Regions from separate parts of the Chromobacterium fluminis genome, predicted to be linked through region 1. Evidence: riboswitches for the same ligand, from Rfam matches in the RefSeq annotation. Region 1 holds a riboswitch; the other holds the start of a gene.
What was found. Region 1 has a riboswitch for thiamine pyrophosphate ahead of thiC (phosphomethylpyrimidine synthase ThiC). Riboswitches for the same ligand answer to the same signal wherever they lie in the genome.
Positions count from the first base shown of each region.

Region 2: it holds a riboswitch for thiamine pyrophosphate, as region 1 does, so the genes downstream of both, HA052_RS22345 (thiamine ABC transporter substrate-binding protein) here and thiC (phosphomethylpyrimidine synthase ThiC) in region 1, are expected to answer to the same signal.

Region 1 covers NZ_JAAOMA010000009.1:123,747-128,836, reverse strand. The annotation lists gene HA052_RS08770 (uracil-DNA glycosylase) at 1-477, opposite strand, end outside; gene HA052_RS08765 (rhodanese-like domain-containing protein) at 594-917, opposite strand; gene HA052_RS08760 (protein-L-isoaspartate O-methyltransferase family protein) at 917-1,576, opposite strand; TPP riboswitch at 1,670-1,820, shown strand; gene thiC (phosphomethylpyrimidine synthase ThiC) at 1,904-3,814, shown strand; gene HA052_RS08750 (DUF2789 domain-containing protein) at 3,930-4,163, shown strand; gene HA052_RS08745 (SDR family oxidoreductase) at 4,376-5,090, shown strand, end outside.
Region 2 covers NZ_JAAOMA010000046.1:872-5,961, forward strand. The annotation lists partial or broken gene HA052_RS28030 (calcium-binding protein) at 1-901, shown strand, start outside; gene HA052_RS27440 (DUF1501 domain-containing protein) at 952-1,452, opposite strand; gene HA052_RS27445 (DUF1501 domain-containing protein) at 1,401-2,108, opposite strand; gene HA052_RS22340 (DUF1800 domain-containing protein) at 2,120-3,622, opposite strand; TPP riboswitch at 3,761-3,855, shown strand; gene HA052_RS22345 (thiamine ABC transporter substrate-binding protein) at 3,906-4,922, shown strand; gene HA052_RS22350 (GNAT family N-acetyltransferase) at 4,919-5,090, shown strand, end outside.

The sequences.
Region 1 (5,090 bases):
GATCAGTGCGTCGCTGACCATTTGCCAGCCCAGTTTGGCGTGGCTGCCGGCCTTGTCCCGCTCTACCGTGAATACGCTGTTGAGCAGCAGCACGCCTTGTTGCGCCCAGTGGGTCAGGTCGCCGCTATTGGGCACGCCGCAGCCCAGATCCGCCGCCAGCTCCTTGTACAGATTGCGCAAGCTGGGCGGCACCCGCACGCCGGGCGGCACGGAAAACGACAGGCCCATCGCCTCGCCGTCGCCATGGTAGGGATCTTGCCCCAGTATCACTACGCGGACATCGGCCGGCGCGGTGAAGGTCAGCGCGTTGAAGGTCAAGGGCGCAGGCGGGAAGAGGACTTTGCCCTGCGCTTGCTGAGCTTGCAGTTCCCGATCGATGCCGGCCAGTTGCTGTTGAATGGCCGGCGTTGACAGCACTTGCTCCCAAGCCGGATGAACGCGGGCCAGGGCGGGAGACAGGTAAGACAATGCTTGCATGGAAGATTACGACTCTTGCTATCGTGAGGAGGATTGGAATCCGGCAAGCCGGTTTCGTTCCATGAAAAAGCCGTTCCCGCAGGAACGGCTGGCGATGCGCGCTGATGGAGAACGTATCAGTAACGCGCCATTTGCGGGTCCACTTCCGCGGCCCAGGCTTCCACGCCGCCGGCCAGGCTCAGCACCTGTTCGAAGCCGGCGTCCAGCAGAAAGCGCGCCACATGCGCGCTGCGCACGCCATGGTGGCAGATCACCACGATGGGCGCGTCCGGCAGCTCGCTCATGCGCAGCGGGATCAGGTTCATCGGGATGTGCAACGAGCCGGGAATCATGCACAGCTGCACTTCCCACGCTTCGCGCACATCCAGCAGCACCGGGGACTCCGCGGCGGTGTCGGCCAGCGCCGCCGCCAGATCGCGGGCGCGGATTTCCTGAACCATCAAAACGCGAAGCGTTCCGGTTCCACCGCTTCCGCCTTGGCCAGGCGGGCGATACAGGTTTCGAACAGACCGGTTTCGCTGAAGCTGGCTTCGGTTTCGCGCTTGATCAGCTTGCAGGTCATCACCGGCAGATCGCCCGCCACCATGATCAGGCGGCCGCCCACGGCCAACTGGTCTTTCAGTTCCTGCGGCACTACCGGCAGCGAACCGCCGACCACGATCACGTCGAACGGCGCTTGTTGCGGCAGGCCCAGCACGCCGTCGCCTTCCACCAGAGTCACATTGGCGATGCCGGCTTGCTTCAGGTTGGCCGCCGCGGTTTCACGCTGGGCGGGGTCGATTTCCACGCTGTAAACATGTTGGCCCAGCTTGGCCAGCAAGGCGGTCAGATAACCGCTGCCGGTGCCGATTTCCAGGATTTTGTCCTGGGGCTGGACGGCGGCGTCCTGAGCCAGGCGCGCTTCCATTTTGGGCTGCAGCATGAAGCTGCCGTTGGGCAGCGGCAACTCGGTGTCGACAAAGGCCAGGCTGCGTTTGTCCGCGGCGACGAACTGTTCGCGTTTCACGTGAAACAGCAGGTCCAGCACATTAGTGTCAAGTACGTCCCACGGACGAATCTGCTGCTCGACCATGTTGAAACGGGCATTCTCAAAATCCATCAGCTCACTCCGGAGGGGCTTGTCGCCGCAAGAAAAACGCGGCGGCGTGTCATGACGATAACTTGCGATTATCCCACATTTGCCGTACCTTCACAGCATCGCTAGGGGTCCTGCGCGACGGTCGGCAAGATGATCCATATCCTTGAAAGGATAGGATAATCGTTAAAGATTGTTGCGCGGGTGAGAAACACCCTTGGAACCTGACCCGGATAATACCGGCGTAGGGAAGCGTAAGCTGCTTTTGGCCCGGTCTTGTCGGACTGATTCGCAGCCCGCCCAAGCGGCGGCCCGCTCCTTGCGCCATTCATCGACCAGGAGAACCGCCCGATGAACGCGCCCGCAACACCCAATCAAGCCATGGTGGTGGACACCGCCGCCATCCAGCCCTTGCCCAATTCCCGCAAGATCCACGTCGCCGGCAGCCGGCCGGACATCCGCGTGCCCATGCGCGAGATCAGCCAGAGCGACACGCCCACCCAGTTCGGTGGCGAGGCCAACCCCCCCATCACCGTCTACGACACCAGCGGCCCGTATACCGACCCGGACGCGCGCATCGATATCCAGAGCGGGCTGGCGCCGCTGCGCGCCGGCTGGATCGCCGAGCGCGGCGATTGCGAGCAGCTTGCCGGCTTGTCCAGCGAATACGGTCGCGCCCGCGAGGCCGACCCCAAGCTGGCCGAGCTGCGTTTCAACCTGACGCGCCAGCCGCGGCGGGCGCTGCCGGGCCGCAATGTCAGCCAGATGCATTACGCGCGCCGCGGCATCGTCACGCCGGAAATGGAGTTCGTCGCCATCCGCGAGAACCTGCGGCGTCGCGAATATCTGGACGCGCTGCGCGAAGCTGGCGGCAAGAACAGCCGGCTGGCGGAATTGATGACGCGCCAGCACCCGGGCCAGGCTTACGGCGCGGCGCTGCCGGAGGAGATCACGCCGGAATTCGTGCGCGCCGAGATCGCCGCCGGCCGCGCCATTCTGCCGGCCAACATCAATCACCCCGAATCCGAGCCCATGATCATAGGGCGCAACTTCCTGGTCAAAATCAACGGCAACATCGGCAATAGCGCGGTAACGTCTTCGATCAGCGAAGAAGTGGATAAGATGACTTGGGGCATACGATGGGGCGCGGACACCATCATGGATCTGTCCACCGGCAAGAACATTCATGAAACCCGTGAATGGATCATCCGTAATTCGCCGGTGCCCATCGGCACGGTGCCCATTTATCAGGCGCTGGAAAAAGTGGGCGGCAAGGCCGAGGACCTGAACTGGGAGATCTTCCGCGATACGCTGATTGAACAGGCCGAGCAGGGCGTCGATTACTTCACCATCCACGCCGGGGTCTTGCTGCGCTATGTGCCGATGACCGCCGGTCGCATGACCGGCATCGTGTCGCGCGGTGGCTCCATCATGGCCAAATGGTGTTTGGCTCATCACCGCGAGAACTTTCTCTACACGCATTTTGAGGATATCTGCGAGATCATGAAGGCTTACGACGTGGCCTTCAGTCTGGGCGATGGCCTGCGGCCGGGCAGCGTCTGGGACGCCAACGACGAGGCGCAGTTGTCGGAGTTGAAAACCTTGGGCGAACTGACGGAGATCGCCTGGCGGCACGATGTGCAGGTGATGATAGAGGGCCCCGGCCACGTGCCGATGCAGTTGATCAAGGAAAACATGGACAAGGAGCTGGAGTGGTGCCGCGAGGCGCCGTTCTACACCCTGGGGCCGCTGACCACCGACATCGCGCCCGGCTACGACCACATAACCTCGGCGATAGGCGCGGCGCAGATAGGCTGGTACGGTACCGCCATGCTGTGTTACGTCACCCAGAAGGAGCACTTGGGCCTGCCGGACAAGAACGACGTCAAGGAAGGCATCATCACCTACAAGCTGGCCGCGCATGCGGCCGACCTGGCCAAGGGCCACCCCGGCGCGCAGATTCGCGACAACGCCTTGTCCAAGGCGCGTTTCGAGTTCCGTTGGGAAGACCAGTTCAATCTGGGTTTGGATCCGGACAAGGCGCGCGCCTTCCACGATGAAACCCTGCCCAAGGACAGCGCCAAGGTCGCGCATTTCTGCAGCATGTGCGGGCCGCACTTCTGCAGCATGAAGATCACTCAGGACGTGCGCGAGTACGCGGCCAAGCAGGGCATCAGCGATCAGGACGCGTTGACGCGGGGCATGCAGACCAAGTCGGTGGAGTTTCTGAAGGGTGGTTCCAAGCTCTACGACAAGGTGTGAGCCCGGAGTCATGAGAAAACGGCGGCCGCGGCCGCCGTTTTTCATGGCGCAAGGGTCGGCGGCGGCGGCGTCGATTCGGGTCTATCATCAGACATCCCTTCACAGGAGAAGCGTCATGGACACCAGCGAGCACTCTCTGTCCGGCCTGTTCCGCCAGTTGGGCCTGGCGGACGAACCCGCCGCCATCCGCGCCTTCATCGCCAGCCATCCCTTGCCGCGCAACGCCGTGCTGGCCGACGCGCCGTTCTGGACGCCGGCGCAGGCGGATTTCCTGCGCCAGGCCCTGGCCGAGGACGCGGACTGGAGCGAGGAGGTGGATGAGTTGGCGGTGTTGTTGCAGGTGGCTTAGAGCCTGTTCACGATCTGCTGCGCGTCGTGAGGCGTGGCACGGTGAGTACTGCTTCAAAATGCTCATGTACCACTCGTACATTCCGCTGTCTCAGAAACCGCGCATCAAGTCAGCAAGAATCGGAATGCCAAACGGGTTTGCCGGCCTGAAACTGAAGTTGTCACCGCACCGAAGACCGGCGCGGGCCTCATTCACTTTCAGGAGGAAACCCAATGAGCGCATTGATCAATAAAACCGCCATCGTCACCGGCGCCAGTTCCGGCATCGGCATGGCGGCGGCCAAGCTGTTCGCGCGAGAAGGCGCGCGCGTGGTGTTGGTGGCGCGGCGCGCGGCCAAGCTGGATAGGCTGGTGTCGGAAATCGTCGCCGACGGCGGCCAGGCGGCAGCCTTGGCCGGCGATCTCACCTCGGAGGATTGCGCGCGCGCGGCGGTGGAACTGGCGCTGGATAGATTCGGCGGCTTGGACATCGCTTTCAACAACGCCGGCAGCCTGGGCGCCTTGGGCAGCCTGGATCAGATTTCCCTGGACGACTGGCGCGCGACGCTGGACGGTAATCTGAGCAGCGCTTTTTTGTGCGCCAAGCACCAGTTGCCGGCCTTGCTGCAAGGCGGCGGTTCGATGATTTTCACCTCGTCCTTCGTCGGCCACGCCATCGGCTTTCCCGGTATGGCCGCGTACGCGGCCAGCAAGGCGGGGCTGGTGGGCCTGGCGCGCACATTGGCGGTGGAATACGGCGCCAGAGGATTGCGCGTCAACGCCTTGTTGCCGGGCGGCACCGACACCGAGATGGGCCGTGCGGCGGCGGCGACGCCGGAGCAGCGCGAGGCGGTGGCCGGCCTGCACGCGCTCAAGCGCATGGCCGCGCCGGAGGAGATTGCGCGCGCGGCCTTGTTTCTGGCGTCGGACGCGTCCAGTTTCGTCACCG
Region 2 (5,090 bases), on a different contig from region 1:
CAATGACCAGTTGTTTGCTGGATGGAGAGGTTACGACAACGTGTTTGAAGGCGGCGCCGGCAACGACACGCTGACCGGCAGCTATGCGCGCGACACCTATCTGTTCAATCTGGGCGACGGTCAGGACCTGATCATCGACAAGGCGGACACGCCGACGGTCAACGACGCTTACCGTGATGAGTTGGTGTTCGGCGTGGGCATCAAGGAAAGCGACATCCAGGTGCTGCGCAGCGGCAACGATATGGTGTTCCGCCACGTCAACGGCCAGGACAGCGTGACGGTGAAGGATTGGTTTGCCGATCGGGTGTACTGGATCGAACAGATCACCTTCGCTTCCGGCACGAAGTGGACCGCCGATCAGTTGATGAAGCAGGGCGTGCCCTTGTTGGGCACCGAGCTGGGCGATACCCTGCGCGGCGGCGCGCTTGACGATTGGCTGGTTGGCAACGGCGGCCATGACGCCTTGTACGGCGGCGAGGGCAACGATCTGTTGGTCGGCGGCCGCGGCAACGACGTGCTTGAGGGCGGCAACGGCAACGACACCTATCAGTTCGAGCGCGGCGATGGCCAGGATGGCATCACCGACACCGGCGGCCAGGATGTATTGAAGTTCGGCCAAGGCGTCAATGCCGACCAGCTGTGGTTCAAGCGCCAGGGCGCCAGCCTGGAGGTCAGCGTGATCGGCACCGATGACAAGGTGGCCATCAATAATTGGTTCGGCAATGCCGCGAACCAGATCGAGACCCTCCAGTCCGGCGACGGCAAGGCCCTGGCGGCCAGCCAGGTGCAGGCGCTGGTCAATGCGATGGCGGCGTTCAACCCGCCGGCCGCGGGTCAGGTCAACCTGCCGGACAACTACCAGGCGGCCTTGCAGCCGGTGTTGGCGTCCAGCTGGAAGTAAATTGCTGAGTTGAGTGTTGTAGACGGCCGGCCCTGAGGGGCCGGCTTTTTTCATGTTTTGAGAATGGGAAGGGGGGCGAAGCGGCCGCCTAACACATTGTGGGCGTCCTTGCCCCACCAGCTTTGGATGGCGGTGGCGTAGATCTGGCGGAAGTCGATGGCGCAAGGCAGGTTGCCGTCTCCGACGCCTGCCAGTTGCGGGCTTTGTCCGTACAGCCCGCCGCGCACGCGCCCGCCGGCGGCGAAATGGACGTTGGCGGTGCCGTGGTCGGTGCCGCGGTTGCCGTTTTCGCGCGGGCGGCGGCCGAATTCGGCGTAGCTGAGCACCAGGGTATCGTCCCAGCGCCCTTGCGATTGCAATCGCGTGCGCAGCAGGGCGATGCCGTCGGCCAGCTCTCCCAGCAGCCGCGCCTGGGTGGGCAGCTGGTTGCCGTGGGTGTCGAAGCCGGTCAAGGTGATGCGGGCCACGGCGATGGATACGCCTCGCGACAGGGTGTCGGTCAGGGTGGCGACGGCCTGGGCGAAAGCTCCGGCCGGCCTGGGCGCTGCCATCGGCGAATCCGCCGCGGACACGGGTTTGGCCGGCTGGCCCAACTCGGCGGCGGCCTGGCGGATGTCGCCCTCCACTTTGAGAATATGGCCGAGCGCGCCGCTGCCGGCATGGCCCTGAGCGCGAAGTCTTGCGGGTTGTTCAGCACCACCGCGCGCGCGCCGCCGTCCAGCGGGCCCAGCGCCTGGCTGGACAGCACCACGCCGTCGGCTGCGAATCCGCGCGGCGTCGGCTGTTCGCGGAACAGCCGGCTCAGCCAGCCCTCGCTCAGGTATTGCTGGCTATTGGACGCGGTTTCCCAGATCTCGATGGAGCGGAAGTGCGATAGGTTGGGATCGGGATAGCCAACCCCCTGCAACACCGCCAACTCCTGCTGCTGCCATAGAGGGAGCAGGCCGGTCATGGCCGGGTGCAAACCCAGGCGTTCGTCCAGCGGCAGTACTTGTTCGCGGGGAATGCCGATGCCGGGGCGCAGCCGGTAGTAGTCGGCGCTGGCGTAGGGCACCACGGTATTGAGGCCGTCGTTGCCGCCCTTGAGCTCAATCAGCACCAGCAGGCGCTGATAGCCCTCCGGCGCCAGCGCCCAGCTCAGATTGGGCAGCACGGACACCATCAGGCCGCCGGCCATGGCTTTGAGAAATTGCCGTCGCTGGAACATGGCGGAACCTTTCAATGGACTTGGTATACCGGGTCCAGCAACAGCGGGGCGATGGCTTGCGCGCCGCTGAGGGATTCGGGCATAGGGTTGGCCGGCGGCAGCGCCAGCAAGAACTTGGCGGCGTCTTGAGCGCTGCCGATTTGGTAGACGGAGCTCCATTCGTCCGGCTGTAGTTTGAGCGAACGCAGGCCGGCTGCAGCCAGTCGATTGATGCGGGCCTCGCGGCCTTTCATTTCATCCATGCCGCCGTCCGGCAGCGCAAAGGCGTTGCGCGCAGGCGCGGCGTCGCGGGCGATGCGGTCCAGAAACCGTTTGCGGCTCAGCAGGGTGGCGCTGTTGATCCAGGCCTCGCCGCCCGGCCAGCCCTTGACGTTGGGCGGCGCGAACACATCCTGGCCCAGCTGGCGATTGAGACCGGCCAGCGCGCGCCAGTCCGGTGGGCTGAGATTGAAGGTGACCAAGGTGCCGATGGTCAGCTCCAGCGGCGATTTCACCAGCTGGCCCTGGCTGCTCCAGAACTGCGGGCTCAGTAGCAAGGCGCGCAGCAGGGGTTTGATTTCGTAGCGGCTGTTGCGGAAGCCGCCGGCTAGCCGCTTAACCGCGGCGGGGTCCGGCTTGGGCGAGACGAAAGCCTTCCACAGTTTGGCGGTGATGAACTCGGCGGTGGCCGGCTGTCGCAAGAGCAGGTCCAACACGGCGTCGCCGTCGAAATTGCCCCGCTGGCCGAAGATCAGTTTGTCGCCGTCGTCGTGCAAGCGCGGGCGGTTGACGAAGCGCTCGTCGCGATCCAGCCCCCAGCCGGTGAAGGCGCGGGCGGCCTCGCGGATGTCCTGCTCGCTGTAATGGCCTTCGCCCAAGGTGAACAGTTCCATCACTTCGCGCGCGAAGTTTTCATTGGGCTGACCCTTGCGGTTATTGGCGGTGTCCAGGTAGCGCATCATTGCCGGATCGCGCGCGACGGCGTGCAGCATGTCGCCGAAATTGCCCAGCGCGTAGTGGCGCAGCAGCAGGTTTTGCTGGTACATCAATTGCGGCGAGCGCACCTTGTCCAGCGCGGAGACAAAGTGGTTGTGCCAGAACAGAGTCATTTTTTCGCTGAGCGGCGATGTGGTGTAGCGCATCTCGTTCAGCCACCAGCCGCGTAGTTCCACCGCGTGCTCGGCGCGCCGCTTTTGCAAGGCCTTTTTCTCTTCTTCGCTGAGATTGGGCTGTCCCGGCCGCTCGAAGGCTTCGTCCACCCAGGCCGGCGGCGGCGTGGCGGCGCTAGCCTGGGTATTGGCCAGCAGCCGGTCCACCGCGGCTTCTTTGCTCAGCGGCGCGTACACGGTGATTTGCGCCGGGTTGGCGCCGAAGCCGGTGCGAGACAGCAAGTGGCGCGCGCCGGCGATGCCGATGCCGGCCTGGGCCAGCGCGGGCAAGCCGAGAACGGCCAGCAAGAGTCCGGCCTTGGCGGCGACGTGGATGGCGTTCGCCGCTTTTGTCAGCGGCCGGCAAAGGATTTGCAAGGGGTTCAAGCAGGGTCTCCCGGCGCGCCCGGAGCGGGCGCAAGCACATTCAGCTTAGAAGGCGCTTGTCATCGGCGTGTTAAGCCGCCGGCAGACTCTGTTAAAGAGTGTTGGCTGTCAGCGCGCGGCCGCTGCGGTATACTGGCGCGCTGTCACCAGGGGTGCCCGCGGCGCGGGCTGAGAAAATACCCTGCAACCTGATCTGGATCATGCCAGCGGAGGGAGCGTGATGCGCGGGCGCTGCCCGCATTCCGCTTGCTCCGGCCAATTGTCATTGTGTACGGAGATGTCCATGAAGTGTTTTCCCTCTTTAATCGCCGTCACGCTGGCGACGGTCAGTCTGGCCGCGTCAGCGGCCGAATTGCGTGTGCTGTCGCACAGCTCGTTCACGGTGTCCAAGCCTTTGCTTGCGGAGTTTGAAAAGCAGAACGGCGCCAAGGTGTCCATCATCAAGGCCGGAGACGCCGGCGAGATGCTGAACAAGCTGATCCTGACCCGGGCCAACCCCATCGCCGATGTGGTGTTCGGCATCGACAACAGCCTGATCGGCAAAGCTCAGCAGGCCGGCGTGCTGGCGCCGGTGCCGGCGGCGCTGGCTCAAGGCGGCAAGGCCGCTTTGCCGGGCGCGGTCAGCATAGATTACGGCTACGTCATGCTCAATTACGACAAGGCCTGGTTCGCTCAGCGTCAACTGGCCTTGCCCAAGACGCTGGAGGATTTGACCAAGCCGGCCTACAAGAACCTGCTGGTGGTGCAAAATCCGGCCACCTCCAGCCCGGGCCTCGCCTTCATGTTGTCCACCGTCGCCGCGATGGGAGAGGACAAAGCCTTCGCTTTCTGGGGCCGTTTGCGCGACAACGGGCTGAAGGTCAGCAAGGGTTGGAGCGAGTCCTACTACACCGATTTCTCCAAGAACGGCGGCAGTCGTCCGCTGGTGGTCAGCTACGCTACCAGTCCGGCCGCCGAGGTGTTCTACAGCAAGCAGAAACTGAGCGATGCGCCCACCGGCAATCTGCCCTTGAAAGGCGGCGTGTTCCGTCAGGTGGAGGGCGCGGCCCTGGTCAAGGGCGGCAAGGAGGCGGCGCTGGGCGAGAAATTCATCGCCTTCCTGCGCTCCGAGGCGGTGCAGAAGGATGTGACCACCACGATGTGGATGTATCCGGTGATGGACAAAGTGGCCTTGGACCCGGTTTACCGCTTCGCCGAGCAGCCGGCCGCGCACGACACCCCGGACAGCAAGGCGATCGCCGAGCGCTCCCGCCAATGGGTGTCGCGCTGGACTCGGGTAGTGTTGAAGGGCGGGCAATGATTCCGGACATCGAAACGCCGCGGCTGTTGCTGCGCCATCTGGACCCGCAGACGCTGTGGCTGTGCCTGGCCGGCCAACCGGAAACGGCAGCCGAGCTGCTGGGCGCGCCGCTGGCGGCGGAATGGTTGGACGAGCAGGACTTGATGAGCATGCGGCTGGACGACATCG